DNA from 2 places in the Micromonospora sp. WMMC241 genome. Region 1 is predicted to be linked to the other one. Evidence: riboswitches for the same ligand, from Rfam matches in the RefSeq annotation. Region 1 holds a riboswitch; the other holds the start of a gene.

What was found. Region 1 has a riboswitch for ZMP and ZTP ahead of O7598_RS12425 (glycine hydroxymethyltransferase). Riboswitches for the same ligand answer to the same signal wherever they lie in the genome.
Region 2: another riboswitch for ZMP and ZTP. It lies ahead of O7598_RS13905 (bifunctional 5,10-methylenetetrahydrofolate dehydrogenase/5,10-methenyltetrahydrofolate cyclohydrolase); the one in region 1 lies ahead of O7598_RS12425 (glycine hydroxymethyltransferase).

The regions. Positions count from the first base shown of each region.
Region 1 is NZ_JAPZBF010000001.1:2,679,731-2,697,879, reverse strand. Features, by position in the region: gene O7598_RS12485 (L,D-transpeptidase) at 1-273, opposite strand, end outside; gene O7598_RS12480 (dihydrolipoamide acetyltransferase family protein) at 595-2,070, opposite strand; gene O7598_RS12475 (alpha-ketoacid dehydrogenase subunit beta) at 2,181-3,185, opposite strand; gene pdhA (pyruvate dehydrogenase (acetyl-transferring) E1 component subunit alpha) at 3,185-4,390, opposite strand; gene O7598_RS12465 (Lrp/AsnC family transcriptional regulator) at 4,463-4,969, shown strand; gene O7598_RS12460 (DNA polymerase domain-containing protein) at 4,974-5,957, opposite strand; gene O7598_RS12455 (hypothetical protein) at 5,993-6,322, opposite strand; gene O7598_RS12450 (histidine phosphatase family protein) at 6,531-7,262, shown strand; gene O7598_RS12445 (NAD(P)H-hydrate dehydratase) at 7,246-8,109, shown strand; gene O7598_RS12440 (S8 family peptidase) at 8,219-9,694, shown strand; gene O7598_RS12435 (hemerythrin domain-containing protein) at 9,804-10,304, shown strand; gene O7598_RS12430 (SDR family NAD(P)-dependent oxidoreductase) at 10,401-11,207, opposite strand; ZMP/ZTP riboswitch at 11,315-11,404, shown strand; gene O7598_RS12425 (glycine hydroxymethyltransferase) at 11,423-12,859, shown strand; gene O7598_RS12420 (hypothetical protein) at 12,908-13,159, opposite strand; gene O7598_RS12415 (aminotransferase-like domain-containing protein) at 13,229-14,533, opposite strand; gene O7598_RS12410 (alpha-hydroxy acid oxidase) at 14,535-15,638, opposite strand; gene O7598_RS12405 (alpha/beta hydrolase) at 15,631-16,605, opposite strand; gene O7598_RS12400 (cytochrome P450) at 16,602-17,825, opposite strand; gene O7598_RS12395 (SGNH/GDSL hydrolase family protein) at 17,893-18,149, opposite strand, start outside.
Region 2 is NZ_JAPZBF010000001.1:2,976,952-2,989,605, forward strand. Features, by position in the region: gene gcvP (aminomethyl-transferring glycine dehydrogenase) at 1-1,882, shown strand, start outside; gene O7598_RS13865 (DUF5999 family protein) at 1,977-2,177, opposite strand; gene O7598_RS13870 (chorismate-binding protein) at 2,301-3,491, shown strand; gene pip (prolyl aminopeptidase) at 3,516-4,463, opposite strand; gene O7598_RS13880 (MarR family winged helix-turn-helix transcriptional regulator) at 4,462-4,998, shown strand; gene def (peptide deformylase) at 5,036-5,545, shown strand; gene O7598_RS13890 (GNAT family N-acetyltransferase) at 5,525-6,343, opposite strand; gene O7598_RS13895 (sulfite exporter TauE/SafE family protein) at 6,321-7,103, opposite strand; gene O7598_RS13900 (endonuclease/exonuclease/phosphatase family protein) at 7,270-8,049, shown strand; gene O7598_RS13905 (bifunctional 5,10-methylenetetrahydrofolate dehydrogenase/5,10-methenyltetrahydrofolate cyclohydrolase) at 8,054-8,953, opposite strand; ZMP/ZTP riboswitch at 8,967-9,048, opposite strand; gene O7598_RS13910 (hypothetical protein) at 9,046-10,071, opposite strand; partial or broken gene O7598_RS31445 (beta family protein) at 10,198-11,222, shown strand; gene O7598_RS13920 (MerR family transcriptional regulator) at 11,240-12,052, opposite strand; gene O7598_RS13925 (nuclear transport factor 2 family protein) at 12,132-12,500, shown strand; gene O7598_RS13930 (oxidoreductase) at 12,497-12,654, shown strand, end outside.

The DNA of each region.
Region 1 (18,149 bases):
GCCGGAACCGTCCTCGCGCGCTTGGGCCGGCACCGGGCGCCCCTTGTCGTCGGTGAGCTTCACGCCGGTCACCTTGCCGTTGCTGACCCTCGTGCCCACCTCCGCGCTGATCGGCACGTCGCGGGCCCGGTCGGCCGGCGTGACCGCGACCGACGGCGGCGCCGCCTCGGCGTGCCTCACCACCGACTTCGGGCCGGCGGTGCACGCGCCGACCGCGAGCGGCGCGGCCGCGACGGTCATCGCGAAAAGCGTCAGTCGCCGCCTCACAAACATATTTCGCCCCCCATTTCCGAACCCCCTCGCCCACATTCTGTAGGCCCGGCGTCACGGGGTGGCACCTTCGGCGGAATTGCTCGGAAACGGCCGCGCGAAATGATGCGACGGCTCCCGGATCAGGGATCGCGCCACCCACTCGTCCCGTTCTGCGAACTCGGGCTCAGGCTCGGGCTCGACGACGGTCGGGCCGGATGGCCCGCCCCGCCCGTCGATCTTGGACTTGCGGCGCCTCGGATGCCCCTTTCGCGAGCTTTGCAAGGTGCCACAATTCCAAGATCGACGGACCGAGCGAGCGGGTGAGGGCTGCGGTCGACAGGGTCAGGCGTTCGCGATCAGCAGCGCGGGGCGTTCGACGCAGTCGGCCACGTGACGCAGGAACCCACCCGCCACGCCACCGTCGCAGACCCGGTGGTCGAAGGTGAGGCTGAGCTGGGTCACCTTGCGGACCGCGAGCTGACCGTCGACCACCCACGGCTTGTCCACGATCCGCCCGACGCCGAGCAGCGCCGCCTCCGGGTGGTTGATGATCGGCGTGGAGCCGTCCACGCCGAACACGCCGTAGTTGTTGAGCGTGAACGTGCCGCCGGTCAACCGCCCGGGCGGCAGCGTGCCGGCCCGCGCCGCCGCCGTGGTCTCGGCCAGCGCGGCGGCCAGTTCCCCGGTGGTGAGCCGCTGGGCGTCGCGCAGCACCGGCACGACCAGGCCCCGGTCGGTCTGCGCGGCGATGCCCAGGTGCACCCCGGCGGACTGCACGATCCGCTGGCCCTCGGTGTCGACCCGCGCGTTGAGCTGCGGATACTTCCGCAGGCCGCTGAGGCAGATCCGGGCCAGCAGGGCCAGGATGCTCACCGGCGCGTCCGGGCTCGCGGCGTTGATCGCGGCCCGCGTCTCCAGCAGCCCGGTGGCGTCCACGTCCACCCAGATGGTCACCTCGGGGATCTCCCGACGGCTGCGGGACAGCTTGTCCGCGATCACCTTGCGGATGCCGGTGAGCGGAACGACCACGTCGCCGTCGCCGGCCGGGGCGAGCCCGACGTGCGCGTCCGGCGCGTCCGGCACCGCCGCCAGCCGTGCCGCCGGGACGGACAGGGCCGCCTCCACGTCCGCCCGGCGGATCACGCCACCGGGACCGGTGCCGCGCAGCGACGCCAGGTCGACCCCGCGTTCCTTCGCCAGCCGCCGCACGATCGGCGAGATGACCAGCGGCGCCGCGGCCGGGCCACCGGTCCGCACCGGATCGGACGCCCGGTCCACCGACGCGGGCGCGCCGGCCGGGTCCGACGCGTCGGCCACCACCCCCGAGCCGGTTCCGGCCGGGGCCGCAGGGCCGGGCCGGGCCGACGGGCCGGCCGGCGACGCGGGGCCGGAGCCGGAGTCCGCCGGGGCCGGTGGGCCGGGTTCCGGGGCGACCGACAGGCGGGGCCGGCGGCGTCGCCGGCCCGGCACGCCGTGCCCGGTGCCGTACCCGATCAGGACGTTTCCGGAGCCGGCCCGCTCCTCCTCGCGGTAGGTGGCGTGCGGGTCCGGATCGTCGCCGCCGTCGAGCGCGGCGATGGTGATCAGCGGCTGGCCGACCGGGCGAACCTCACCCGCCGCGCCGTGCAGCGCCACGACCCGACCGGGGTACGGGCAGGGCACGTCGACCACGGCCTTGGCGGTCTCCACCTCGACCACGGTCTGGTCCACGGTGACCACGTCGCCGACCGCGACCCGCCACTCGACGATCTCCGCCTCGCTCAACCCCTCACCCAGGTCCGGCAGGAGGAAGTCGCGGGTCCCCACGGTCGCGCTCATGCCGGGCCGGTCGGGCATGCGCTCACGGCCCTCGCTGCGCTCGGTGCGTTCGCTCATGCCGGGCCGGTCGGGCATGCGCTCACGGCCCTCGCTGCGCTCGGTGCGTTCGCTCATGCCGCCACCCACCGATTGTCGGGCTGGTCGTCCCACTGCAACCGGGCCACGGTGTCCAGCACCCGGTCCACCGAGGGCAGGTGGGTGTGCTCCAGCATCGGCGCGGGGTAGGGGATGTCCAGCCCGGACACCCGCAGCACCGGGGCGTGCAACGCGTGGAAGCAGCGCTCCTGCACCCGCGCGGCGATCTCGGCGCCGACACCGGCGAAGCCCTGCGCCTCCTGGATCACCACGCACCGGCCGGTCCGGCGAACCGACTCGGTAACGGTGGCGTCGTCGAACGGCACGATGCTGCGCACGTCGACCACCTCCAGGTCCCAGCCCTCCTCGCGGGCCGCCTCCGCCGCGGCCAGCGCCACCGGCACCGCCGGGCCGTACGCGACGAGCGTGGCGTCGGTGCCCGGCCGGCGTACCACGGCCGTGCCGATCGGCGCGGTGCGCGCCGGCAGCTCCGCCTCCGCGCTGCCGAAGTAGAGCTTCTTCGGCTCCAGGAACACCACCGGGTCCGGGTCGTCGATCGCGGCGCGCAGCAGCGAGTACGCGTCGTCGACGGTGGCCGGCGTGACCACCTTCAGGCCGGGCGTGTGCGCGTAGTAGGCCTCGGACGAGTCGCAGTGGTGCTCGACGCCGCCGATGCCGCCGGCGTAGGGCACCCGGATGACGATCGGCACGCTGAGCGCGCCCCGGGTGCGGTTGCGCAGCTTCGCCACGTGCGAGGCGATCTGCTCGAACGCCGGATAGGCGAACGCGTCGAACTGCATCTCGACCACCGGCCGCAGCCCGGACATGGCCAGACCCACCGCGAATCCGACGATGCCCGCCTCGGCCAGCGGGGTGTCGAAGCAGCGCTTGTCGCCGAAGCGGGCCTGCAACCCGTCGGTGATCCGGAAGACGCCGCCGAGCTGCCCGACGTCCTCGCCGAAGACGACCACCCGCTCGTCGTCGAGCATCGCGTCGGCGAGCGCGGCGTTGAGCGCCTTCGCCATGGTCACGGTGGCCATCAGGCGTCCCCCTCCGCGTCGCGGGCCGCGGCCAGCTCGGCCCGGACCAGTTCCCGCTGCTCCACCAACTGCGGCGTGGGCTCGGCGTAGACGTGGTCGAAGAGGCTGAGCGGGTCGACCGTGGGCTGCTCGTCCATCCGCCGGCGCAGCGTCGCGGCGTACGCCTCGGCCTCCTCGGCGATCGCCGCGACCGCGGCGTCGTCCAGCACGCCCCGGGACCGCAGGTACGCCTCCAGCCGGGCGATCGGGTCGCGGTCGCGCCACGCCTCGACCTCGTCGGCGTCGCGGTAGCGGGTCTGGTCGTCGGCGTTGGTGTGCGGTTCCATCCGATAGGTGTGCGCCTCGATCAGGTACGGGCCTTTGCCCGACCGGGCGTGCGCGATCGCGCGGTGCAGCACCGCCAGCACGGCCACCGGGTCGTTGCCGTCGACCTGCTCGCTCGGCACGCCGTAGCCGACGCCCTTGTAGGCCAGGCTCGGCGCGGCGGTCTGCCGGGACAGCGGCACGCTGATCGCGTACTTGTTGTTCTGCACCAGGAACACCACCGGGGCCTTGAACACGGCGGCGAAGTTGACGCCCTCGTGGAAGTCGCCCTCACTGGTCGCGCCGTCGCCGATGAACGCGAGCGCCACGGTGTCGCGCCCCTGGTAGGACTCGCCGTAGGCCAGCCCGGCGGCGTGCACGGTCTGGGTGGCCAGCGGGGTGCACTGCGGCGCGGTGCGGGTGACGGCCGGGTCGTACCCGCAGTGCCAGTCGCCGCGCAGCAGGGTGAGCACCTCGACCGGGTCGAGGCCGCGCGCGGTCAGCGCCATCGACTCCCGGTAGGTGGGGAACACCCAGTCCGCGTCGCGCAACGCGAGCACGCCGCCGACCTGGCAGGCCTCCTGGCCGCGCGCGGACGGGTAGACCGCCAGGCGGCCCTGTTTGGTCAGCGCGGTGGCCTGGGTGTCGAAGCGGCGGCCGACGACCATCCGGCGGTACATCTCGCGCAGCGTCTCGACGGGCGGCTCGGGGTAGTCGTCGCGGGGCGGCAACGCGGTGCCGTCGGGGTTCAGCAACCGGACCGGCTCGGGCTGCGGCAGCAGGCCGGCCGACGGGTCGGCGGCGGCCGGGGTGGCCGGCCGGCGGGTGCGCGGGGATGCCCTGCGGACCGCCTGGGGTGTGGTCGTCACGGCGGGGACCTCCTGGACGTGTGGTGGCCCTATGCTCCTGCCCAGGGATGATTGACTCAACATCCGCGATGAACGCGGGACGAATGGCACCGGGAGGTGAGCGCGATGAGCCAGGAGACCGGCGCCACAGCGGGCGCGCCGGGCGGAACGGGACGTTCGGTCGGACCGCTCGACGAGGTCGACCGGCGGATCCTGGGTGAGCTGGTCGCCGACGCCCGGCTCTCCATCCGCACGCTTGCCGAACGGGTGCACGTCTCGCGCACCAACGCGTACGCCCGGGTGGAGCGGCTGCTGCGCGACGGCGTGCTCACCGGCTTCACCGCGCGGGTGGCGCCCGAGCCGGCCGGGCTGGGCACCTCGGCGTACATCGCGCTGACCATCGAGCAGAACACCTGGCGGGAGGTCTCCGCCGAGCTGGCCCAGGTGCGCTACATCGAGCACGCGGCGCTGCTCAGCGGTGAGCACGACGTGCTGGCGCTGGTCCGCGCGCCGGACAACGCCACCCTGCGGGACGTGGTGCTCGACCGGGTGCAGAGCATCGCCGGGGTGCTCTCCACCCGCACCTGGCTGGTCTTCGAGGAGTTCGACGGCACCCAGAGCCCCTGGGCCTGAGCGCTCAACGCTCGGGTGGCGGCTCCAGCCCGTCGGAGTCGGCCAGGGCCAGCAGCGGCTCCAGCGAGTACCGACGGCCGTCCAGGCCGGCGTGCGGGTCGCCGCGGTCGGCGAACCGGGCCGGCATGCTGAGCACGTCGAAGTCCTCCGGCCGGGCGTCGTCCAGCTCGGCCCAGTCCAGCGGCGCGGAGACCAGCGCCGCCGGCGTGGGCCGGATCGAGTACGCCGAGGTCATGGTGTGGTCGCGGGCCATCTGGTTGTAGTCGACGAAGACCGGCCGGTCACGCTGGTCACGCCACCAGGTCGTGGTGACCAGGTCGGGCAGCCGGCGCTGCATCTCAAGGCCGAGCGCCAGCACCGCCCGCCGGCACTCGCCGAAGCTCCACCGCGGCTCGATGGACAGGTAGACGTGGATGCCCCGCCCACCGGTGGTCTTCGGGAAACCCTCCATCCCCAGCTCGGCCAGGAACGCCCGCACCTCGTGGGCCACCGGCACCACCTGCGCGAACTCCACCCCCGGCATCGGGTCCAGGTCGATGCGCAACTGGTCGGGGCGTTCCACGTCGGCCTTCGACACCGGCCACGGATGGAAGCGCAGGGTGCCCAGGTTGGCCGCCCAGATCACCACCGCCAACTCGCTCGGGGCCACCTCGTCGGCGGTCCGGCCGCTGGGGAACGTGATGTGCGCGGTGCGCACCCAGTCGGGCGCGCCCGCCGGCAGCCGCTTCTGGTAGAAGGCGTCGCCCTTGTTGGTCTGCCGGGTGGCCACCTTGGCACCCTCGAACACCCCGCGCGGCCAGCGTTCCAGCATGGTCGGCCGGTCCCGCAGCGCCCGCAGGATCCCGTCGCCGACGGCGAGGAAATAGCGCACCACGTCCAGCTTGGTCAGCCCGCGTTCCGGAAAGTAGGGCTTGTCGGGGCTGGAGACGCGGACCAGCCGCTCCCCTACCCGGATCTCCTCGGCCGCCGCGGTCGCCACGCAGAACACCGTAGGGCACCGGCCGGCGTCGTGCGGGCATCTCCTCAGGCGACCAGCAGAATCCCGACCGCGATCAGCGGGATGGAGACGAAGAGGAAGATGCCGACACCGGTGAGCACCCGGCCACCGCCGCCGTCCTCGCGCTCCGGCGCCAGCCCGAACGTGGACCGGGCCGGCAGCATGCCGATCCGACTCAACGTCAGGTCACCGGTCATCCCGATCAAGCCGCCCACCAGCATGAACGCCACGCCGACCCGGTGCACGAAGTCGCCCCCGCCGACCGCGACCCAGATGCCCACCGCCGCCGCGATCACCACCACCGCGATCACGAAGAGCACCAGCGCCTCGCGCAGCCCTCGCACCACCGTCGACATGCCCACCCCTTCCGCACGGGCCACCGGCGGCCCGGCGGACATTCTGCCGGGTCGATGCAACCTCGCGCTGCCCCACCGACGACACCCGGTGGGCACGGCCGCGGAGCCGGCCGGAGCGGCCGCGGGCGGGCGCGCCCCGCGGTCGGCCGGTTCAGACCGGCCGGGCCGGCGCGGTTACCCGGCGCGGGGCTCGGGTACCGGGAGCCGCATGGCGGAGTTGGCAGAGCTCTGGATCGTCCGGCACGGCGAGAGCACCGCGAACGTCGCGGCCACCGCGGCCGAGACGTCCGGCGCCGAGCTGATCGACCTCACCCACCGCGACGCGGACGTGCCGCTGTCGCCGACCGGCGAGGAGCAGGCCCGGGCGACCGGACGGTGGCTGGCCGGCCTGCCCGAGGGGCGCCGGCCCGAGGTGGCCGTGGTGTCGCCGTACCTGCGCGCCCTGCGCACCGCCGAGTTGGCGCTGGCCGGGACCGGCGTCCCGATGAGCCGCGACGAGCGGCTGCGCGACCGGGAGCTGGGCATCCTCGACGGGCTCACCGGGCACGGGGTGCGCCGGCGCCACCCGGAGGAGGCGCGGCGGCGCGACCGGCTCGGCAAGTTCTACTACCGTCCGCCCGGCGGCGAGTCATGGACGGACGTGGCCCTGCGGCTGCGCACCCTGCTCGGCGACCTGCGGCGCGACCACGACGGCGGCCGGGTGCTGCTGTTCGGCCACGACGCGCTGGTCTTCCTGCTCCGCTACCTGGTGGAGGGGCTCACCGAGGAGGAGCTGATGGCGCTCACCCGCGAGCACGTCATCGCCAACTGCTCGGTGACCGGCTGGCGCGCCGACGACGCCGGGCGGCTGCGCCCGGAGACGTTCAACGACGTCGCCCACCTGCACCGGCAGGGGGCGCGGCCCACCAGGGAGGACGAGGTCCATGCCGAACCGGTCTGACGTGATCACCCCCGCGCTGCTGCGTGACTGGGCGCTGCCCGTGCCCACCGGCGGCAAGGAGGCACGCGGCACGGTGCTGGTGGTCGGCGGCTCCCGGTTCACCCCGGGGGCGGTGCTGCTGGCGGGCGTGGCCGCACTGCGCGCCGGCGCCGGTGTGCTCCAGCTGGCCACCGCCGAGTCCACCGCCGCGGCGCTCAGCATCCAGGTCCCCGAGGCACTGGTGGTCGGCCTGCCGGAGACCGGCGAGGGCGCGGTCCGGGGCGACCCCGGTGACGTGCTCGGTGGCCTGGTCGCGGACGCGGACGTGGTAGCGGTCGGTCCCGGGTTGACGGACATCGACGCCACCGGGAAGCTGCTGCGCCTGGTGCTCGACGCGGCCGGCCGGGAGACCGCGCTGGTGCTCGACGCGTACGCGCTCGGGGCGCTCAGCCACGAGCCGGACCTGCTGGCCGGCTCCGGCCGCAAGGCGGTGCTCACCCCGAACCTCACCGAGGCCCGGCACCTGCTCGACCGCGACCCCGGCGACGACCTGGACGCCGAGGCGGTCGAGCTGGCCGGCCGGTACGACGCGGTGGTCTCGCTGTACGGCCACATCGCCACGCCGGACGGCCGGGCCTGGCGGGAGGAGAGCGGCGACGCCGGGCTGGGCACCTCGGGCAGCGGTGACGTGCGCGCCGGCCTGCTCGCCGGGCTGTTGTCCCGGGGCGCCGACCCGGCGCAGGCGGCCTGCTGGGCGGCGTTCGCGCACGCGGTGAGCGGGCAGCGGCTGGTGCCCCGGTACGGCCGGATCGGGTTCCTCGCCCGTGAGCTGCTCGACGAGATCCCCTACACCCTGGCGACGGTCTGACGGTCGACGTGCGGCGGCCTGTGGTGTGTGTAACACCACAGGCCGCCGCCACGCTGAACGGGCAACGGCGAGCAGCCTGCTCGTCCCGGATCGGCCCCTGGGAGTACGTGTGCAGAATCTTCGTCGCAAGACACTGGCCGGCACGTCCGCCGCGGCGCTCGGCGTCGGCCTCGCCCTCACCGGTGTTCCGTCGCCGGTGGCGGCCGCCGGACCGGAGACCTCCTACCTGGTCCTCGCCCCGCAGGGCACCACCACCGGCAAGGCCGCCGCCCGGGTGGCGGCCGCGGACGGCACGGTGGTGGCCAGCTACGACCAGATCGGCGTGCTGGTCGTGCGCTCGACCAACCCGTCGTTCCCCACGCGGGTGGCAGGCGCGGGCGTCCAGTCGGTCGCGTCCACCGCCGGCCTGGGCACCGCCCTCGACGAGGGCGAAACGGTGGAGGTGTCCGCGACCGCCGCCACCGCCGACCCCACCCGTGAGCCGCTCTACGGCCAGCAGTGGGACATGGACATGATCCACCTTCCGCAGGCCCACGCGGTGACCACCGGCCGCCCGGACGTCGTCGTCGGCGTGCTCGACAGCGGCATCTCCAGCACCCACCCGGACCTGGCGACCCAGATCGCCAAGGACAAGAGCACGTCCTGCGTCGGCGGCGTCACCGACACCGCCGAGGCGGCGTGGAACCCGACCACCAGCGACCACGGCACCCACGTGGCCGGCACCATCGCCGCAGCGGTCAACGGCGTCGGCGTCGCCGGCATCGCACCCGGGGTCAAGGTGGCCGCCGTCAAGGTGGTCAACGACGACGGCTACATCTTCCCGGAGGCCGCGGTCTGCGGGTTCCTCTGGGCCGCCGACCACGGCATGCGGCTGACCAACAACAGCTACTACATCGACCCGTGGGAGCTGAACTGCCGCAACGACGCCCGGCAGCGCCCGGTGTGGCAGGCCGTGCAGCGGGCGATCCGCTACTCGCAGTCCAAGGGCGTGCTGAACGTGGCGTCCGCCGGCAACTCCAACTACGACCTCGCGCACAAGATCACCGACACCGGCAGCCCGAACAACGGCACCCCGGAGGAGCGCGAGAACCTCACCAACGCCTGCCTCGACCTGCCGGCCGAGGTGCCCGGCGTGGTGACCGTCGCCGCGGTCGGCCCGACCGGCGAGAAGAGCTACTACTCCTCCTACGGCCAGGGCGTGATCGACGTGACGGCGCCGGGCGGCGACACCCGGTTCCGCACCCAGGGCGCGCGCTCGACGTCCACCGACGGCATCCTGTCCACCACCTTCAACACCGTCACCCGCACCAACGGGTGGGGCTACAAGCAGGGCACGTCGATGTCCGGTCCGCACGCCACCGGCGTCGCGGCGCTGGCGCTGTCGGCCCACCCGGGCATGACCCCGGGCCAGCTGTCGTCGTTCCTGGAGCGCACGGCGGTGGCGAAGTCCTGCCCGGCCGGCGTCTACAACCCGGTCCCGCTGATTCCGACGGGTCCGAACGCCTACGACGCGACCTGCTCCGGCGGTAACCGGAACGGGTTCTACGGCGCCGGCCTGGTCGACGCGTACAACGCGGTGCGGTAACCGCGACCCACACCGACCGGGCCCGGCGCGACTGCGCCGGGCCCGGTCCGTTTGTCCTGGTCGGACGTCGGGTAGGGGGGCATCGTCAGCCGACCTAGGAGGTAACCCGGTGTCCACCGACGCGATCGTCCTGCTCAAGGAGGACCACAAGGAGATCCGCCGCCTGTTCAAGGCCTTCCAGGATGCCGAGGACGGGCCGGCGAGCAAACGCGGGAAGATCGTCACGCAGATCATCGAGGCGCTGACGGTGCACACCTACCTGGAGAACGAGGTGATGTACCCGGAGGTCCGCAAGCTGGTGCCCGACGTCGAGGACGACATCCTCGAGTCGTACGAGGAGCACCACGTCGCGGACGTGCTCTGCCTCGAGCTGTTCGCGATGGACGCCGACGACGAGCGGTTCGTCGCCAAGACGACGGTGCTGATCGAGAACGTGCTGCACCACGTCGAGGAGGAGGAGCAGGAGTGGTTCCCGAAGGTGCGCGACGCGCTCGGCCGTAACCAGCTCCAGGAGATCGGCCAGCGGATGCTCGACCTGCGCCCGAAGGCGCCGAAGACGCCGACCGCCCCGAAGGCGCTGAAGAAGGCCCGCGACGCCGTGACCGCCTGACCCCGGATGCAGGGCGGGGCCCCCGCTTGACACGTGGATGTTAAGAGGGGGCCCCGCCTATGCAGAATGCGTTAACAAGGGGCCCCTCCTTGCACCTCAGTCGCCGGAGCCGGGCTCGGCCATCTTGCGGTGCTGCTCCGCCTTCAGCCGGTCCGGGACGATCTTGCCGGCGGCGGTCTGGATCTTGTTGATCATTGAGCCGGCCGCGACCTTGTGCTCGCCCTTCATCAACGCCTCGAAGGCGTCCTCGGCGACCTTGCGGGGGTCGTCCTTCTTCCCCTGGCCGACCCGGGTGTCCGCCATGTCGGCCCGGTCGAAGAACTCGGTGTCCGTCGGACCGGGCATCAGCGCGGTCACCGTCACGCCGCTGTCCTTCAGCTCGTTGCGGATCCCCTCGGCGAAGGACTGCACGAACGACTTCGAGGCGTTGTAGACCGCCTGGTACGCCCCGGGCATGGTGGCGGCGATCGACGAGGTGAACAGCACCCGTCCCGCGCCCCGCCGGACCATCTCCGGCAGCAGCAGCTTCGCCAGGTGCACGGTCGAGCGTACGTTCAGGTCGACGATGTTCAGCTCGTCGACCAGGTCGGTGCCGCCGACGAAGTCCCCGCCCGCGCCCCGGCCGGCGTTGAGCGCCAGCGCGTCGACCGGACGTCCCAGCGCGGTCACCGCCCCGGCCAGCCGCTCCACCCCCTCCGGGGTGGCCAGGTCCGCCCGCACGGGGTGCACCTCGGGGCCGCCGTCGCGCCGCAGGTCGCCCGCCGACGACTCGATCCCCGCGTCCTCGGCGACGGCCACCACGTCGTACCCGTGCTCGACGAACTGGACGGCCAACTCGTACCCGATGCCGCTGGACGCCCCGGTCACCACGGCGAGCGGCCGTCCGGTGGTCGGTGTGGTCATGGTCGTGCCTCCTCTCGGTGCGGCCGGCGGACCGGCCGTCACCCTCGTGTGCCCCACGAGGGGACGCCCAACCCCGCAGGTCCGGTCCGGCGCCGACCGCTAGGATCGGCACGGGCCGTGACTGGCGCGTGGAGATGGAGCACCATCGGGGAGCGGCCTCGTCATGAGGACGCATGCCGAGCGCCTGGGCCTTCCGCACGTCACCAGGAGGTCGCATGTCGCACAACGTCGAGTCCACCGCCTTCCGCAGCGCGCTCGAGGTGATCCGCGCCGTCGAGCCGCGGGTGGCGGACGCCATCGGCGCGGAGCTGGCCGACCAGCGCGAGTCGCTGAAGTTGATCGCCAGCGAGAACTACGCCTCCCCCGCGACGCTGCTGGCGATGGGCAACTGGTTCAGCGACAAGTACGCCGAGGGCACGGTCGGCCGCCGCTTCTACGCCGGCTGCCAGAACGTCGACACCGTCGAGGCGCTGGCCGCCGAGCACGCCAAGGAGCTGTTCGGGGCCGCCCACGCCTACGTGCAGCCGCACTCCGGCATCGACGCCAACCTGGTCGCCTTCTGGGCGATCCTGGCCGACCGGGTCGAGTCGCCCGCGTTGAAGAAGGCCCAGGTCCGCCAGGTCAACGACCTCACCGAGGCGGACTGGTTCGCGCTGCGCCGGGAGCTGGGCAACCAGCGGATGCTCGGCATGTCGCTCGATGCCGGCGGGCACCTCACCCACGGCTTCCGGCCGAACATCTCCGGCAAGATGTTCGACCAGCGCAGCTACGGCACCGACCCGGCCACCGGCCTGATCGACTACGACCGGGTGGCCGAGGCGGCCCGGGAGTTCAAGCCGCTGATCCTGGTCGCCGGCTACTCGGCGTACCCCCGGAAGGTCAACTTCCGGGTCATGCGGGAGATCGCCGACTCGGTCGGCGCCACCTTCATGGTCGACATGGCGCACTTCGCCGGGCTGGTCGCCGGCAAGGTCTTCACCGGCGACTTCGACCCGGTGCCGCACGCGCACATCGTCACCACCACCACGCACAAGTCGCTGCGCGGCCCGCGCGGCGGCATGGTGCTCTGCGGCCCGGAGCTGGCCGACCAGGTCGACCGGGGCTGCCCGATGGTGCTCGGCGGCCCGCTGCCGCACGTGATGGCCGCCAAGGCGGTCGCGCTGGCCGAGGCCCGGCGCCCCGACTTCGCCGACTACGCCCAGCGGATCGTCGACAACGCCCGGGCGCTCGCCGACGGGCTGCTGCGCCGGGGCGCGACGCTGGTCACCGGCGGCACCGACAACCACCTGGTGCTCATCGACGTCTCCGGGTACGGCCTGACCGGCCGGCAGGCCGAGCAGGCGCTGCTCGACTCCGGCATCGTGACCAACCGCAACGCGGTCCCGCAGGACCCGAACGGCGCGTGGTACACCTCCGGCATCCGGATCGGCACGCCGGCACTGACCACCCGGGGCCTCGGCACCGCCGAGATGGACGCCACCGCCGAGCTGATGCACACCGTGCTCACCCAGACCAGCGCGGGCACCGGCCCGGACGGCGCCCCGTCGAAGGCGAAGTACGTGCTCGACCCGGCGACCGCCGAGTCGGTCGGCAAGCAGGCCGCCGACCTGCTCACCCCGTTCCCGCTCTATCCCGAGGTCGAGCTGGGCTGAGACGCGCCCGCGCCCCTGCCGACCGGGCGGCCGGCAGGGGCGCGGACCTCAGCGCAGCGGGCGCTTGAGGTGGTAGCGGTGCACCTCGGTGCTGCCCTGCACGTTGTTCACGTCCTCGGCGGCGGAGACCAACTCCCAGCCCTCCCGGCCCACCCGGTTGAGGTGCGCGACCGCCGTGTCGCCGTACGCGGTGACGTCGGTGCGGGACCCGTCCGGGCCGTACCAGACGAACGAGACGTGGAAATTCCGGCCCTGCCCCTGATAGCGGCGGACCAGCAACGCGTACTCCCAGGCAACCATCCGTCCATTATCAACGGACACCCGGGCGCGACGGAACACGGGTGGTGCCGGAACGACGACGGTACGGCGTCAGACCGGCGCGGCCGCGGTGTCGGCGACGAGCGCGGCGAGCCGGTCCAGGCCCCTGTCGATCTGCACCGGGGTGACCGCGCTCACCGACAGTCGTAGCGCGTTCACCGGCGTGCCGGCGTCGTAGAAGTGCGCCATCGGGGTCCAGAGCACGCCGTACTCCCGCGCGGAGCGGTGCAGCAACGCGTCGTCGACCGGGAACGGCACGGTCAGCACCACGAAGAAGCCGCCGGCCGGCACGGTCCAGCGCACCGGGCCGCCGGCCGGGAAGCGCCGGGCCAGCCCGTCGACCAGGTGGTCCAGGTTGCGGGCGTACGCGGCCCGCTCCCGGACGTTCGCGGCGACCAGCGAGCAGTCGTGCGCCAGCAACGCGCCGCCGATCACCGCCTGGCTGATCGGCGACGTGTTCACCGTGACCATGCTCTTGATCTTCGCGAGCTGGTCGGCGAGCGGGCCGACCGTGCCGTCCGATCCCCTCACCCGCTGGTCGGCGACCACGTAGCCGACCCGGGCGCCGGGCAGCACGGTCTTGGCGAACGAGCCGAGGTAGACCACCCGGCGGGCGGTGTCCAGCGCCTTGAGCGTGGGGCGGCGGTCCGTGCCGGCGGCCGGGAAGAGCCCGTACGGGTTGTCCTCGATGAGCAGCAGGTCCTCCTCGGCGGCCAGGTCGAGCAGCCGGCGCCGGTGCGCGGTGTCCATGCTGACCCCGGACGGGTTGGCGAAGTCCGGCATCACGTAGCAGGCCCGCGGCCGCAGCCCCTCGGCGCGGGCCCGGCGCACCCCGGCGCGCAGGTCGGCCAGGTCGACGCCGTCCGGCCCGCCGGCCACCGGGCGCACCGGCAGGTCGACCAGGCGGGCCGCGCCGGTCAGCCCGACGTACGTCGGCGCCACCGCGAACAGCACGTCGGACGGGTCGGCCCGCAGCGCGCGCAGCACCAGGAACATCGCCTCCTGGCAGCCGACGGTCACCACGATCGCCTCCGGGTCGACAGTGATCCGCTCGTCGACGGCGAGATTGCGGGCGACCAGGTGGTGCACGATCCCCTTCGTCCGGCCGTACTGCAACAGCGTCCGGTCCACCTGGCCCGGGTCGAGCCCGAGGTCGTCCGCGAGGTGCCGGCGGAAGCGGTCCAGGTGCTCGGGCAGCCGCGTCGAGTCGAAGAACTCCTCGTAGGGCCGGCCGGCGGCCAGCGACACCGCGTCGGGATAGTGCTGTGCCACCTCGTTGAGGAAGTTCATCGAGTTCAACGCCGGGTCGTCGACGCTGCCGTGCAGCGCCGTGACGGTCAGGTCCACCGGTTCCACGTCAGCCTCCGATCCGGGTGCGCAGCCGCCGGGCCGCCGCCGGGTCGGGGCAGCCGCTGAGGATGAGCGCGTCGCGCAGCTCGGCCGCGAGCAGTTCGAGGGCGGTCTCCGCGCCGGCCCGGCCGCCGGCGGCGAGCGCCCAGAGCATCGGCCGGCCGACGAGCACGCCTGACGCGCCGAGCGCGAGCGCGCGCAGCACGTCCACGCCGCCACGGACGCCGCTGTCCAGCAGCACCGCGCACCGCTCCCCCACCGCGTCGACCACCTCCGGCAGCACGCTCACACTGGCCGGTGCGGCGTCGAGCTGCCGGCCGCCGTGGTTGGAAACCACCACCGCGTCCACGCCGGCGTCCGCGGCGCGGACCGCGTCGCGCGCGTCCAGGATGCCCTTGACCAGCAGGGGCACCGGGGTACGCTCGCGCAGCCAGGCCAGGTCCGCCCAGCTCAGCGCCGGGGCGAAGACCGCGCCGGTGTGCACCGCCACGGCCGAGACGCCGGGCGTGCCCTGGTGGGCCAGGTCGTCCCGGCCGCCGGGCAGGTTGGCGGCGGTGACGTGCGGCGGCAGCGCGAAGCCGTTGCGCGCGTCGCGCAGCCGCCGGCCCAGCACCGGCACGTCCACGGTGACCACCACCGCCGCGCACCCGGCGCCCAGCGCCCGGTCGAGCAGGTCGGCCACCAGCGCCCGGTCCCGCAGCCAGTAGAGCTGGAACCAGACCGTCCCGCCGGCCGCCGCGATCTCCTCGATCGGCGTGCTGGACAGCGTGCTGGCCACGTAGGGCACACCCGCCGCGCCGGCCGCCGCCGCGAGCGCCGGCTCGCCGTCGGGATGCAGCAACCGCTGGTACGCCATCGGCGCGACCGCCACCGGCAGCGCGGCCCGGCCACCCGGCAGCGGCGCCTCGGTGGAGGCCTCCTCCACGCCGGCCAGCATCCGGGGCACCACCGCCACCCGGTCCAGCGCGGCCCGGTTGGCGGCCAGCGCGGTCTCGGTGCCGCTGCCACCGTCGACGTAGTCCCACACGTCGGCCGGGAGCACCGCCCGGGCCAGCGCCGCGAAGTCGTCCAGGCACGCCGGCTCCACGAAGCCCGGTTCGGGTTCAGGCATGCTCGGTCCCGACGGTCGCCCGAGTAGGCGTCGGGTCGAGGCCGAAGCGCCGGCGCAGGAACGTGGCGGCGCGCTGCTGGGCGTCTCGGCCGGCGTCGAACACGCCGGGCATGGCGAAGAAGCCGTGCACCATGCCCGGGTAGTCGGCCGTCTCGGTGGGCACGCCCGCCTCGCGCAGCCGCTCGGCGTAGCGGCGGCCCTCGTCGCGCAGCGGGTCGTGCCCGGCGGTGACCACGAGCGCCGGCGGCAGGCCGGACAGATCCTCGGCGAGCAGCGGCGAGGCGAGCGGGTGGGCCGCGTCGCCCGGGTCGGTCAGGTAGTGGCCGCGGTACCAGCCGACCGAGTGCCTGTTGAACAGCAGCGGGTCCTCGTCGTCGCCCGGACGCCGGCCGGGACGCTGGTCGGTGTTCGGGTAGACCAGCACCTGGGCGGCGAGCCGGGGGCCGCCGTCGGCGCGGGCCAGCAGCGTCACCGCGGCGGCCAGGTTGCCGCCGGCGCTGTCCCCGCCCACCGCCAGCCGGCCCGGGTCGATGCGGAACTCCTCGGCGTGGGCGGCCAGGTGGCGCAGCGCGGCGTGGCAGTCCTCCACCGCGGCCGGGAACGGGTGCTCCGGGGCGAGCCGGTAGCCGACGGTCACGGTCTGGCAGCCGGCCAGGTTGACCAGCCGGCGGCAGATCCCGTCGGCGGTGTCCACGCTGCCGAGCGTCCAGCCACCGCCGAAGAAGTAGACGAGCGTGGGCAGCGGGCCGTCGCCGGCCGGCCGGTGGATCCGCACCGGCAGCGGCCCGGCCGGGCCGGGCACCTGCGTGTCGCGTACCTCCGCCACCGGCTCGACCGCGCCGGCGCCGGCGCGGATCGCGGCGAGGTCGGCGGCGCGGGCCTCGGCGAGCGTCTGGGTGTAGAGCGGCGCGGCGCCGGCGGCCGCGCGCGCGGCCCGCCACGCGACCACCTGCGGATCGAGCGTCATCCGGCCTCCCCGGTGGTGACGAAGAGCTTGTCGATGCCGCGCAGGAAGAGGCTGCCGCTGTAGGTGTAGGGCTGGGTGACCGCGAGCCGGGGGAAGCGGGCGAAGAGGCGGGGCAGCGCGAGGCGGCCCTCCAGTTTCGACACCGCCGAGCCGAGGCAGAAGTGCAGCCCGACGCCGAACGCCAACGACGGCGGGCCGTCGCGACGCGGGTCGAAGCGGTCCGGGTCGGGGAACCGGGCCGGGTCGCGGTTGGCGGCGGCGATCAGCAGCAGCACGTTGTCGTCGCGTTCCACGGGCACGCCGTCCAGCTCGGTGTCGGCGGGCGCGGAGCGGGCCAGGAAGTGCACCGGGCTCTCCATCCGCAGCACCTCGTCCACGCAGCCCCGGGCGAGCGCGTCGTCGCCCGGCAGCGCGGCGGTCACCTCCGGGTGGGCGAGCAGCAGCGGCAGGCCGTTGCTGAACATGTAGACGGTGGTGACGAAGCTGGCGTTGAACAGCACGATCAGGTTGCTGATCAGCTCGTCCTCGGTCAGCTCGACCTCGCCGGCGTCGAGCACCTCGACCAGGCCGCTGATCAGGTCGGCGTCCGGTGCGCGGCGACGGTGCGCGATCAGGTCGCGGTAGAACGACCGCAGCTCCTCGGCGGCCTGGTTGGCCCGGGCCAGCCGCTCCGGCGTCTTGCCGGCGACGTCCATGTACTCGTCGATCCAGTCGACCCGCTGCCGGTACCAGGCCAGGTCCGCCGCCGGCAGGCCGATGAACTCGGCCATCACCAGCGCCGGGACCGGGTACGCGAAGTCGGCGACGAAGTCCACCTCGGTGCCGTCCGCGCCGGCCTCGGCCATCGCCTCCAGCCGCTCGTCGACGATCCGCACCACCACCGGTTCCAGCGCGCCCAGCCGGCGCGGGGTGAACGTGCTGGCGAACACCGCGCGCATCCGGGTGTGGTCCGGCGGGTTCACGAACATCATCGAGGTGAGGAACGTGCGCAGGATCTCCTGCTCCTCCCAGCCGGGCGGGAAACCCTTGTACCAACCGGGATCGCGCAGGATCCGATCCACCACGTCGTACCCGCCGGCCACGGCGGTGACGGTGCTGTGCTCGGCGCGGGTGGGAATCGCGTTGATCGGCCCGTGCTCGTGCAGGGCCGCGTAGAAGGGATAGGGGTTCTGCCGGCCCTGCTCGCTGTACAGGCCGGTCAGGATCTCGCTGACGTCCACGGCGGTTCTTCCTCCCCAGGAATGGCGGCGGGGGCGGCCGCCGTGTCGACGCCGCCCCCGCCCGGTGTCACAGCCCGAGCAGTCGCAACGGGACGGCGTTCGCCATCGCCTGCGCGCCCGCGTCGTTCGGGTGGATGTGGTCCCCGGCGTCGTACGCCGGGAGCAGCCGGCTCGGCCGCGCCGGGTCCCGCAGCACGGCGTCGAAGTCGAGCACGCCGTCGAACTCGGCCCGCCCGGCGCCGCGCAGCCAGGCGTTCACCGCGTTGCGGGTGGCGTCCTTCTCCTCGGTCCACACCCCCGGCCCGCCGTTGCCCTCGTACGGGG
Region 2 (12,654 bases), 290 kb from region 1:
CATCCGGCGGGAGAAGGCGACCAGCAACATCTGCACCGCGCAGGTGCTGCTGGCCGTGATGGCCGGCATGTACGCGGTCTACCACGGCCCGGACGGGCTGCGCGCCATCGCCCGGCGTACCCATGAGGCGGCGGCCCGGTTGGCGGCCGGGTTGCGCGCCGGCGGCGTGCAGGTGGCGGACGTGGCGTTCTTCGACACCGTCACCGCGACGGTGCCGGGGCGGGCGGCGCAGGTGGTGGCCGCCGCGGCGGCGCGCAACGTGAACCTGCGGCTGGTCGACGCCGACCGGGTCGGGGTGTCCTGCGACGAGACGACCACGGCGGCGCATGTCGCGGCGGTGTGGGCGGCGTTCGGTGTCGACGGTGTCGACGGCGACGTCGACGCGGCGTTGCCGGCCGCGCTGGCGCGTACGTCGGACTTCCTCACCCACCCGGTGTTCGGCACCCACCACTCCGAGACGGCGATGCTGCGCTACCTGCGGCGGTTGGCCGACTTCGACTACGCGCTGGACCGGGGCATGATCCCGTTGGGGTCGTGCACGATGAAGCTCAACGCCACCACCGAGATGGAACCGGTGACCTGGCCGGAGTTCGCGCACCTGCACCCGTTCGCGCCCGAGGCGCAGACCGCCGGTTACCGGCGGCTGATCGCCCAGTTGGAGGGGTGGCTGGCGGAGGTGACCGGCTACGACGCGGTCAGCGTGCAGCCCAACGCCGGGTCGCAGGGCGAGCTGGCCGGGCTGCTGGCGATCCGCGCCTACCACCGGGACCGGGGCGAGGCACACCGCGACGTGTGTCTGATCCCGTCGTCGGCGCACGGCACCAACGCCGCGTCGGCGGTGATGGCCGGGATGCGGGTGGTCGTGGTCGGCTGCGACGCCGACGGCAACGTCGACCTGGTCGACCTCGACGCGAAGATCGACAAGCATCGGGACGCCCTGGCCGCGATCATGGTGACGTACCCGTCGACGCACGGGGTGTACGAGACGGGCATCGCGCAGTTGTGCGCGAAGGTCCACGACGCCGGCGGTCAGGTGTACGTCGACGGGGCGAACCTCAACGCGCTGGTCGGGTTCGCCAAGCCGGGGCGCTTCGGGGCGGACGTGTCGCACCTGAACCTGCACAAGACGTTCTGCATTCCGCACGGCGGCGGCGGCCCGGGCGTGGGGCCGGTGGCGGTGCGCGCGCACCTGGCGCCGTTCCTGCCCGGCGACCCGGTCGGCGGGCACGTCGACGGGCGGCCGGCGATCTCGGCGGCCCGCTACGGGTCGGCGGGGATCCTGCCGATCCCGTGGGCGTACCTGCGGATGATGGGCGCGGACGGGCTGGCCCGCGCCACCGCGGTGGCGGTGCTGGCGGCGAACTACGTGGCGGCGCGGCTGCGGCAGCACTTCCCGGTGTTGTACGCCGGCAACAAGGGCCTGGTGGCGCACGAGTGCATCCTGGACCTGCGGCCGTTGACGAAGGCCAGCGGGGTCAGCGTCGACGACGTGGCGAAGCGGCTGATCGACTACGGCTTCCACGCCCCGACGATGTCGTTCCCGGTGGCCGGCACGCTGATGGTGGAGCCGACCGAGAGCGAGGACCTGGCCGAGTTGGACCGGTTCTGCGACGCGATGATCGCCATCCGCGCGGAGATCGACGAGGTGGCGGCGGGGCGGTGGCCGGCGGGGGACAACCCCCTGTCCAACGCGCCGCACACCGCGGCGATGGTGTCCGCCGACGAGTGGCCGCACCCGTACCCGCGGTCGGTGGGCGCCTACCCGGGTGGGACGGAGCGGGCGGGGAAGTACTGGCCGCCGGTGCGGCGGGTCGATGGCGCGTACGGCGACCGGAACCTGGTGTGCTCGTGCCCCGCGCCGGAGGCGTTCGAGGAGGACTGAGCGCATCGCGCCGGGGCGGTGGGTGGATCGCCGCCCCGGCCGGCGCGCCGACGGTCACCGCCGGCGCGTACGCTCACTGACGCTGCGTGATCGCTCAGGCGACGAGGGCGTGGCGGGCCGGTCCCCGGTGCGGGGCGATGGTCCGCCCGTCGGGGAGCAGCTCACCGGTGTCCTCGAAGACGATGACGCCGTTGCAGAGCAGGCTCCAGCCCTGCTCAGGGAAGCAGGCGAGGACGCGGGCGGCTTCGCGGTCGGTCGCGTCGGCGGAGGGGCAGGTGGGCTGGTGCTGACACATCGGGTTCTCCGGACTGTGGGGGCACTGTGTCATGGTTCACATGACCAGTGACGCACAGTACCAAGCGAAACCGCGCGGCATCGAGCAAGGATGCGTCTTGTTCACCCAGAATCGGCTGAACGGATGAGCCGGAACCGCCCGGACGTCGTGGAAGCGCTCCCACAGGTACCGGTCGATGTGCCCGGCGCGCCGCGGTCCTGCCGGTCCCGACTGGTCGAGACCGCCCGGCTGCAGTGGCGCCTGGGCGACGGCGGCGACCCCGCCGACCTGGCGCAGAGCTTCCTGGGCGCACACGGCGTACCCGTCGACGACCTGACCCGACCCGGCCGGCACGCCCCCGACGGGGTGTGCGGGGCGGCGCTGTTCCTGTCCGCCGCCGCCGGCGCGTACGCCATCGGCGCACCGACCGGCGCGCCCACCCCGGCGCCCGCGCTGCCCGACCTGGTCGTGGTCGTCTACCGGCACGCCGACCCGCCGCCGCGGCGACCGGCGACGGCGGGCGGCTGGTGGCTGGCCGACTGGCGCGACAGCTGGACCCCGGGCGCGCACGCCGACGCCGTCGAGGCGGTCCGCGCCGCCATCGCCCGCGGCGACGTCTACCAGGTCAACCTCGTCGGGCACGCCACGGCCGGGTACGCCGGCGACCCGCGCCCGGCGCTGGCCCGCCTCGCCGCGCTGCCCGGCGCCCGCTACGGCGGCACCCTGAGCGGGCCCGGCTGGGCGCTGGGCTGCGCCTCCCCGGAGACGCTCGTCGCCGTGCAGGACGGCCGGCTGGTCACCCGCCCGATCAAGGGCACCCGCCCGGCCACCGCCGCCGGGCGCCGCGAGCTGCTCACCTCGGCCAAGGAACGCGCCGAGCACGTGATGATCGTCGACCTGGAACGCAACGACCTGGCCCGGGTGGCCCGCACCGGCAGCGTGCGCGTCGACGAGCTGTTCGCCGTACGCCGCTGGTGCGACCTGTGGCAGGCCGAGTCGACGGTGTCCGCGGCGCCCGCCGACGGCCTGGGCCTGGCCGACCTGCTGCGCGCGGTGTGCCCGGGCGGGTCGGTCACCGGCGCGCCCAAGCACGCCGCCCTCGCCGAGGTCGCTGCCCTCGAGCCGGTCGGTCGCGGCGCCGGCATGGGCGCCCTCGGCTGGGTCGCGCCGGACCGGCTCGACCTGGGGTTGACCATCCGCACCGCCGCGGCCGACGCCGACCGGCTGCACCTGTGGGCCGGCGGCGGCATCACCTGGGGCAGCGACCCGGCCGCCGAGGTGGCCGAGGCCGCCGCCAAGGCCGCCCCGGTGCGGGCGCTGCTCGCCGCAGGCTGAGACCGGCCCCGGCCGCCGGGGCGTTCAGGAGGCGGCGAACGCGTCCAGCGCGGCGACCACCCGCTCGCCGATGCCGTGCCCGCCGCCGTGGCCGCCGGTCTCGACGATCTCCAGCCGGGCGTCCGGCCAGTCCTGGGTCAGCCGCCACGCGATGTCCGGCGGCCCGCTGACGTCGAGGCGGCCCTGGATCAGCACCCCCGGGATGCCGGCGAGGCGCCCGGCGTCGCGCAGGAGCTGACCGTCGGGCAGGAAACCCAGGTTCGCGAAGTGGTGGGTGACCAGCCGGGTGAAGCCGTAGCGGAACACCGGGTCGGCGTAGCGGGGGCTGGGCGCGTAGCCGCCGGCGAGGGAGACGTGCACGTCCTCCCACGCGCACCAGTCGCGCGCCGCGCGCTCGCGCACCGCCGGGTCCGGGTCGTTGACCAGCCGGGCGTACGCGGCGGCCAGGTCACCGTCGCGCTCGGCCTCGGGCACCCCGTCGCGGAAACGCGCCCACTCCTGCGGGAACACCCGGCCCATGTCCCGGGTCACCCACTCGATCTCCCGCCGGGTGTTGGCCACCACGCTGAACAGCACCAGCGCGGTGACCCGCCCGGGGTGGGCCTGGGCGTACGCCAGCGACAACGCCGACCCCCAGGAGGCGCCGCACAGCAGCCACCGCTCGACGCCCAGGTGCTCCCGCAGCGCCTCCATGTCGGCCACCAGGTGCCCGGTGGTGTTCACCGACAGGTCGGTGGCCGGGTCGGCCGCCGGCGGGGTGCTGCGCCCGCAGCCGCGCTGGTCGAACAGCACGATCCGGTAGGCGTCCGGGTCGAACAGGTGACGCCACGACGCGCCGGCGCCGGAGCCGGGACCGCCGTGCACCACCAGCGCCGCCCGCCCGTCGGGGTTGCCGCAGGTCTCCCAGTACACGCGCTGGCCGTCACCGACGTCCAGGTGACCCGACGCGTACGGCTCGATCGGTGGATACATGTCCGCGGTCCTCCCCGCCACCGGATACAACAGCGCTGTTACATTAGCGGACGTGACCGCCCCCGACCGCGACGCCCTCGGCACCCTGCTGCGCCACGTCCTGGACACCCTCGACGCCGACGTCGCCGCCGTGCACGCCCGCCTCGGCCTCACCGACTACCGGCCCCGCTACTCACCCGTGCTGCGCGTCCTCGTCGCCGACGGGCCGCTGCCCATCCGCGACCTGGCCACCCGCGTCGGCGTCACCCACTCCGCCGCCAGCCAGACCGTCGCCGGCATGCGCCACGCCGGCCTGGTCACCCTCACCCCCGGCGCCGACGCCCGCCACCGCATCGTCACCCTCACCGACCGGGCCCGCGCCCTGCTGCCCGCCGTCGAAGCCGAATGGGCCGCCACCGCCGCCGCCGTACGCCGGCTCGACACCGAACTGCCCGTGCCCCTGGCCGACGAGCTGTACGCCGTGCTCGACGCGCTGCGCCGCCGCCCGCTACGCGAGCGCATCGCCGACACCGGCCTGCTCCCACCCGCCCGGTGACACCCGCACCCGGTAAGCAACGGATAACCTTCCGGGCATGACTATGCGCCCGATCCGGATCATCGGCGACCCCGTCCTGCGCACCCCCAGCGAACCGGTCACCACCTTCGACGCCGACCTACGCGCCCTCGTGCAGGACCTGATGGACACCCTGCTCGGCGCACCCGGACGCGCCGGCGTCGCCGCACCCCAGATCGGCGTCAACACCCAGGTGTTCGTCTACGACGCCGACGGGCACCGCGGCCACCTCGTCAACCCCACCCTGGAGCTGTCCGAAGAACTCTCCGACGACGACGAGGGCTGCCTGTCCATCCCCGGGCTCTACTTCCCGACCCCCCGCGCCCTGCACGCCACCGCCCACGGCCACGACCAGCACGGCGAACCACTCACCATCACCGGCAGCGGCTTCCTCGCCCGCGCCCTGCAACACGAGACCGACCACCTGCGCGGCCGCCTCTACGTCGACACCCTGCGCGGCGACACCCGCCGCCAGGCGCTGCGCGAGATCCGCGCCGGGCGCTTCGACTCACCCAGCCGCGGCCGCTGACCCCACCCGGGCGACCAGCGAGAACTCGTCGTAGTCGGCGACCCGGGTGAACCCCACCCGCTCGTACAACCGCACCGCCGCCGTGTTGTCCGCCTTCACGTTCAACACGACGTGCCCGACGCGCTCGCGCAGCCGCCCGCACAACGCCGCCACCACCGCCGCGCCCAGACCCCGCCCCCGACACCGCGGCACCGTCGCCACATTGCCCAACGCCGCCACCCCGTACGCCGGCGAGAACACGTGCACCCCCGCCACCGCCACCAGCTCACCGCCGTCGCGCACCCCCACGTACTGCCCGGTCTCCACCATCCGCGCGTCGAACCAGTTCCCCGGATACGCCCGCTCGTAGAACCGCAGCAACTCCGGCAGGTCCGCCGCCCCCAACACCTCGCCCGCCGCCGGCACCCCCGCCAGCCGCCCCGGATCCGTCAACGCCATCCGAAGGTGCCGCCCACCCGGGACGTGGTCGAACGACCCGGCCAGCGCCCCGATCAGCCCGGGGGACAGGTGCGCGTACAACCGCGCCGGCAACACCGGCGCCACCCGCGTCAGCAACTCCGCCAACGCCGCCGCCCGCTGCGGCGCCGCGAACGCCAACAACGTCGGCGGCGCCACCCCGTGATACAGCAACACCACCTCGTCGCCCGAGCGGAACCACGACGTGAACGGCCAGAAGAAATCGTCCAGATCACCCAACTGGTAGGCGTGCAACACCGGATCCCGCCCCAACAGCCCGGCCAGCACCGCCCGGTCGTGCTCCGCCCGCACCGCCACCTCAGCCCACCACCCACTGGTCATAGCCCAACCGCGCCACCAACGCCAGCACCACCACCAGCAGCACCACCCGCACGAACCCGGCGCCCCGACGCACCGCCATCCGCGCGCCCACCGCCGCCCCCGCCACGTTGCACACCGCCATCGCCGCGCCCAACCACCACCACACGTGCCCGCTCACCCCGAACACCACCAACGCGCCGAGGTTCGTCCCCGCGTTCACCACCTTCGCCATCGCCGAGGCGTGCAGGAAATCCGCGCCCACCAACGCGGTGAACGCCAACACCAGGAACGTCCCGGTGCCCGGGCCGACCAACCCGTCGTACAACGCGATGCCCAGCCCGGCCACCAGCACCGCCGCCACCACCCGCGACCGGGTCCGCCGCGACGGCACCGCCACCGTGCCCAACCGCGGCCGGGTCACCACGAACACCGCCACCGACACCAGCACCACCAACACCACCGGCCGGTACGCCCCCGCCGGCACCGCGCCCGCCAACGCCGCACCCACACCCGCGGTCACCACCGCCAACCCGGCCGCCGGCCCCGCCACCGCCCAGTCCAGCTTCGTGCGCCGGGCATACGTCACCGCCGCCGTCGACGTACCGAAGATCGCCGCCAACTTGTTCGTCCCCAACGCCGTCGCCACCGGCACCCCCGGCGCCGCCACCAACAACGCCGGCAACAACAGCAGCCCGCCGCCGCCCACCACCGCGTCCACCCAACCCGCCAACGCGGCCACGCACAGCAACGTCGTCAACGCCCACGCATCCACGCCGCGCATTCTGCCCACCACGCCGCCACCGGCGAGAACGGCTGTGGCCAGCCTCACCGGCCCCGACGCCGCCGCAACCACATCCCCACGCACGCCACCGCCACGAACACCAGCATCGAACAGCACAGCAGCTTCAGCACCCGGCCAGCCTGCCAGAGCGACGTAGGGTGTGCAGGTGCGCCTGGCCACCTTCAACCTGCTGCACGGCCGCTCCCTCACCGACGGGCTCGTCGACCCCGACCGCCTCACCGCCGCCGTCACCGCCCTCGACGCCGACGTCCTCGCCCTGCAGGAAGTCGACCGCGACCAGACCCGCAGCGGCAAACTCGACCTCACCGCCCTCGCCGCCCGCGCCCTCGGCGCCGACCACCACCGCTTCGCCGCCGCCGTCGTCGGCACCCCCGGCGAACAGTTCCGCCCCCTCACCCACGACGACGACGGCCACGGCGAACCCCTCTACGGCGTCGGCCTCATCAGCCGCCACCCCGTGCGCACCTGGCACGTCACCCGGCTGCGCGCCGCACCCGTACGCTCACCCATCTACGTCCCCGGCCCCGGCGGCGGACTCGTCCTGCTCCGCGACGAACCCCGCGTCGTGCTCGCCGCCGTCCTCGACACCCCCCACGGCCCCCTCACCGTCGCCGCCACCCACCTGTCCTTCGTCCCCGGCTGGAACATCTGGCAACTGCGCCGCGTCGTGCGCGCCCTGCGCGCGCTACCCGCCCCCCGGATCCTGCTCGGCGACCTCAACCTCCCCGCCGGCCCCGCCGCCACCGTCACCCGCTGGCGGCCCCTGGCCCGCCGCGCCACCTACCCGGCCGGGCAACCCCGCGTCCAACTCGACCACGTCCTCGCCGACCCCCACCACCTCGACCGGCTCCCACCCGTCACCGCCGTCGACACCCCGCTGGCCACCATCTCCGACCACCGGCCCCTCGTCGTCGACCTCGGCTGAGACCTCACCCCAACCCGGTCTGCCGCTGCGCCGCCCGCACCGCGTTACGGAACAACATCGCCACCGTCGTCGGACCCACCCCACCGACGCGCGGCGTGATCGCCCCCGCCACCCGGGCACACGACTCGTCCACGTCCGGCAGCAACCGCCGCCCCTCGTAGCGCACCCCACCACCGACCACCACCGCACCCGGGCGCACATGCTCCGGCCGCACGATCCCCGGCACCCCCGCCGCCGCCACCAGGATCTCCGCCCGCCGCGTGTACCGAGGCCAGTCCGCGACCCCGGTGTGCACCACCGTCACCGCCGCGTTCGCCGTCGGCCGCTTCTGCGCCAACAACATCGCCAACGGCCGACCCAACGTCGCACCCCGACCCAGCACCACCACCTCCCGGCCCGACACCGGCACCCGGTGGAACGCCAGCAACGCCTCGATCCCCGCCGGCGTACACGGCAACGGCCCCGGCAACCCCAACGCCAACCGACCCATGTTCACCGGATGCATCCCGTCGACGTCCTTGTCCGGATCCACCTCGGCCAACGCCCGGTCGTAGTCCAGACCCCCCGGGATCGGATGCTGCACCAACACCCCGTGCACCCCGGAATCGGCGTTGAAGTCCGCGAGCACCGCGTGCAGATCCGCCTGCGACGCCGACGCCGGCAGATGCACGTGCGGCGACGCGAACCCCAACTCCGCCGCCTGCCGCTGCTTGATCCGGATGTAACCCGCGCTCGCGTCGTCGTCACCCACCAGCACCGTCGCCAACGCCGGCGTCACCCCCGCGGCCCGCAGCCGCCCCACCGACGCGGCCACCTCGGCCAACACCTCATCCGCCACCGGCCCACCCGGCAACAGCCGCGCGGTCGCACCGGACACCACGGAAACCGACGAAGAAGAAGACATGCGACACCTCGCCCGCGGAGGCCCAGGCGGTCGACCCCCACGACGAGCTCCCCGATGGTTCACCCATCCCCGTGCCGCCAGTCGCGTCCCCCTCAGCCTGCCACAACCCGCCGCGACACCGCATCCACCACCGCCTGCCACGCCGGCAACGACGCCAACACCGCATCCGCGCGCCGCCGCCGGTCCGCCGCCGACACCACCCGCAGATCCGCCAACACCGCCTCGAACCCCGGCCGCACCACCCGCGCCCGCTCCGGCGCCACCGCCGCCACCACCGCGTCACACCGCGCGTACGTCACCAGCACCCAGAACATCGCCTCCCGGTGCCGCCCCGCCGCCACCAACTCCGCGCCGCCGTCGAACACCACCGGCCGCCCCGCCGCACCCAGATCCGCCCCGAACGCGAAACCCTCCCGCGGCAGCCGCGCCACCTCGTCGAACACCACCGCCAACCCGGCCAGATGCTCCCGCACCCGCCCCGCGCCCACCCCACCGCCGTCCAACGTCGCCAACAACTCCGGATACCGCCCACCGAACCCGTGACCCGCCAACATCTCCGACGCCCGCACGTACCGCCGCCGCACCGTCGGATCCACCAACCCCGCCACCGCCGGCCACACCGCCACCAGCGAAGTCGGAAACACCCACGCCAACACCTGATCCGCCAACGGCGCCCGCGCGTCCAACGCCCGCAGCCCGTCCTCCACCCGCCGCCGCACGCCCGCGCACCGCCGCCGCACCCACACCGGATCCGCGAACCCCGCCGCCACCCGCCGCCGCACGGCGGCCAAGCGCCCCGACGGATCCGCGATCACCCCATCGGTACGGAACATCGGCGCGAACACCCACGACCCCAACACGTCCTCCGGGCCACCCAACTGCGCCCAGGTCACCGTGCTGACCTCCAGCAGCACCCCGCCACGGACGAACTTGCCCACCTTCGCGCCGGGGGAGTCGCGCACCAGCAACACGTCCACGTCCGACGACACCGGCAACACCGCGTCGTCCGGCAACCCCACCGTCGACCCGCTGAACAACGCCCCCTCGATCGACGGATCGACCCGCATCCGCTCCCGCACCCATTCCACCGCCACCGCCCGCGCCGCACCCACCCGCATCCGGCCGATCCTGCCAGCCCGACACCCACGCCGCCGCCCGTCCGAATACGTGGCGTTGCCGATCAGACACACAGCGTGCAATATCGATAGTAATGACTGTCGTCGAATCGTGTGGGGCGATGCGTGATGGCTGGCTACTACCCGATCCTCAAGGGCCGCAGAGCCGAGTTCGAGGCCCTCGACCACATCAACGACGAACTCGCGCCACACATCCTCCCGGTCTTCGATGTGACGGCCACCGAGCGGGGACCGATCCACGACGCCCACACCTTCGCTCAGCACGCGCAACGAACCGTCCCGCGCGACATGACCATCGCCGTCGACATCCGCCACCTGCCCGAACCCAGCAGCGGCCTCCGACGACCACTCCACGACATCGCCGAAGACCTGCACCAGTGGGGGACCGTCATGGTGCCCGTCGCGCACCTGCACGACCCTCCCGTCCGGCTGGCCGACGTCCGCGACGCCGCCGCCCTGCACGGCCGCGGCGCCGTCCTAAGACTCGGCGACGACCACGCCGACCCCGACCCCGCCGAAGCCGAAACCCGTCTCCACCGCGTGCTGCCCGCCATCGAGCTGCACACCGAGAACTGCGTGCTCCTCCTCGACGTCGCCGAGCTGCGTTCGGAGCGGGACCTGGCGCGAGTCGAACCACTCGTCCGCAAGTGCGTCGCCTGGGCGCAGCACCACCCCTGGAAAGCCGTCGTCATCGCCGCGGGAGCGATGCCACAGAGCCTGTCCCATCTGCCGCCCAACACCGTGACCCCACTACGCGTCGCGACCTCGAACTCTGGGAGCGGATCCACGATCACGGCATCCAGTTCGCCGACTACGGCATCTCCCATCCCGGAACGAACCAGCGAGCGCGAGGGCCGGCACCCAACATCCGCTACACCGACCGCGACACATGGTGGACCTACCGCGCCGCACGCGACGGCAGAGGCAACAGCGCCATCTACGATCTCTGCCGGGCCCTGGTCTCCGCCGACCACTGGCCGCCCGACGGACGACGCTTCTCCTGGGGCGACGAGCAGATCGCGCGTCGGGCGGCCGGCCACGCCGGACCCGGCACCGCCACACAGTGGCTTGCCTGGGGCACCTCCCACCACCTGGCCTACGTCGCCGCCCAGCTCGGCCTCAACCGCGCATGACGCCCACCCCGGCAGAGTCAGGCGGGGGAGAGGCGGAAGACCGGCCAACCGATCTCGGTACGCCAATCCGCCGGCACGTCGGTGTCACGCGGCCCCACCAGGTACGTCTCCCGGACCGGCCCGTCAACGGCCAGCGCGTGTCCGACCACCCACGCCCCGAGCCGCCCGTACGTCACGTCGATGTCATCGTGCGGCCCGCGGTGCACGGCAACCGCGAACTCCGCCGCCGGCAGGTCGACCACCTCGACCCGCCCCGACGGACGCGGGTCACGCACCGGCCGGTACACCACCACCGCACCGACGCCACCGGTGAACAACTCGTTCGCGTACTGCCCGCCCGGCGGCCCGGTCCGCTCGCCCACCGGATACGCCGCGTCCAACTCGGCCATCGCACCGTCGTACCAGGCACCGGCCCGCGCCAACTCCACGTCCCCCCGAACACCGGCGACCGCACCCCCGGGCACCGAACGCATCTCGACCGGCAACTCACGGTCCTCCGGCCCCAACAGCCGCCGCAGCGCGACGACCGCCCCACGGGTACGCTCCAACGCCTCCTCCAGCCGACGCAGGTGCCCCGCGACCAGAGCGGCACGCCGATCCGGGTCGTCGGTCGCCAGGATCGCCCTCACCTCGGCCAACGGCACGTCCAACTCACGCAACCGGTGGATCACCTGCGCCGTCGGGATCTGCTCCGTAGCGTAGTAGCGGTACCCGGTGAACCGATCGACACTCTCCGGCTCCAACAGGCCGGCCTCGTGGTACCGACGCAACGTCCGCACGCTGAGGTGGGTGACCGTCGCGAACTCACCGATCGTCAGACCCTTCCGCACACCACCCACTCTGCACCCTCCCCACGCGGGAGACCCGACGACTTGACCCTCTCCCGACGAGAGACCTCACGGTGGGCACATGGACACGACCGACTGGACCCGAGCGGACGTCGTCGCACCCGACGAACTGCCCGAGACGATCACCCGATACCTCACCGCGCACCAGGCGCGCGACCTCGACGCCGCCGTCGCGCTCCTCACGCCCGACGCGTCGGTCACCGACGAAGGCCGCACCCACCAGGGACCCGAGCAGATCCGCGCCTGGCTGTCCCGATCGACAGGCGAATACACCTTCACCACCGAACTCACCGCCGCCGCCAAGCTCGACGACCAGCACTACGACGCCGTGCACCACCTCGAAGGCGACTTCCCCGGCGGCACCGCCGACCTGCACTTCCGATTCACCCTCCGCAACGGGCTGATCGCCCGCCTGGTGATCGAACCGTGACCGCCCCGACCCCGACGGCGAGGACCTGGTTCATCACCGGCGGCAGCCCCGGCGGCTTCGGAATGGCCTACGCCGAAGCCGCCCTCGACGCCGGCGACCGGGTGGTGCTCACCGCCCGACGCACCGAACCGCTGCGCGACTGGGCGGACACCCA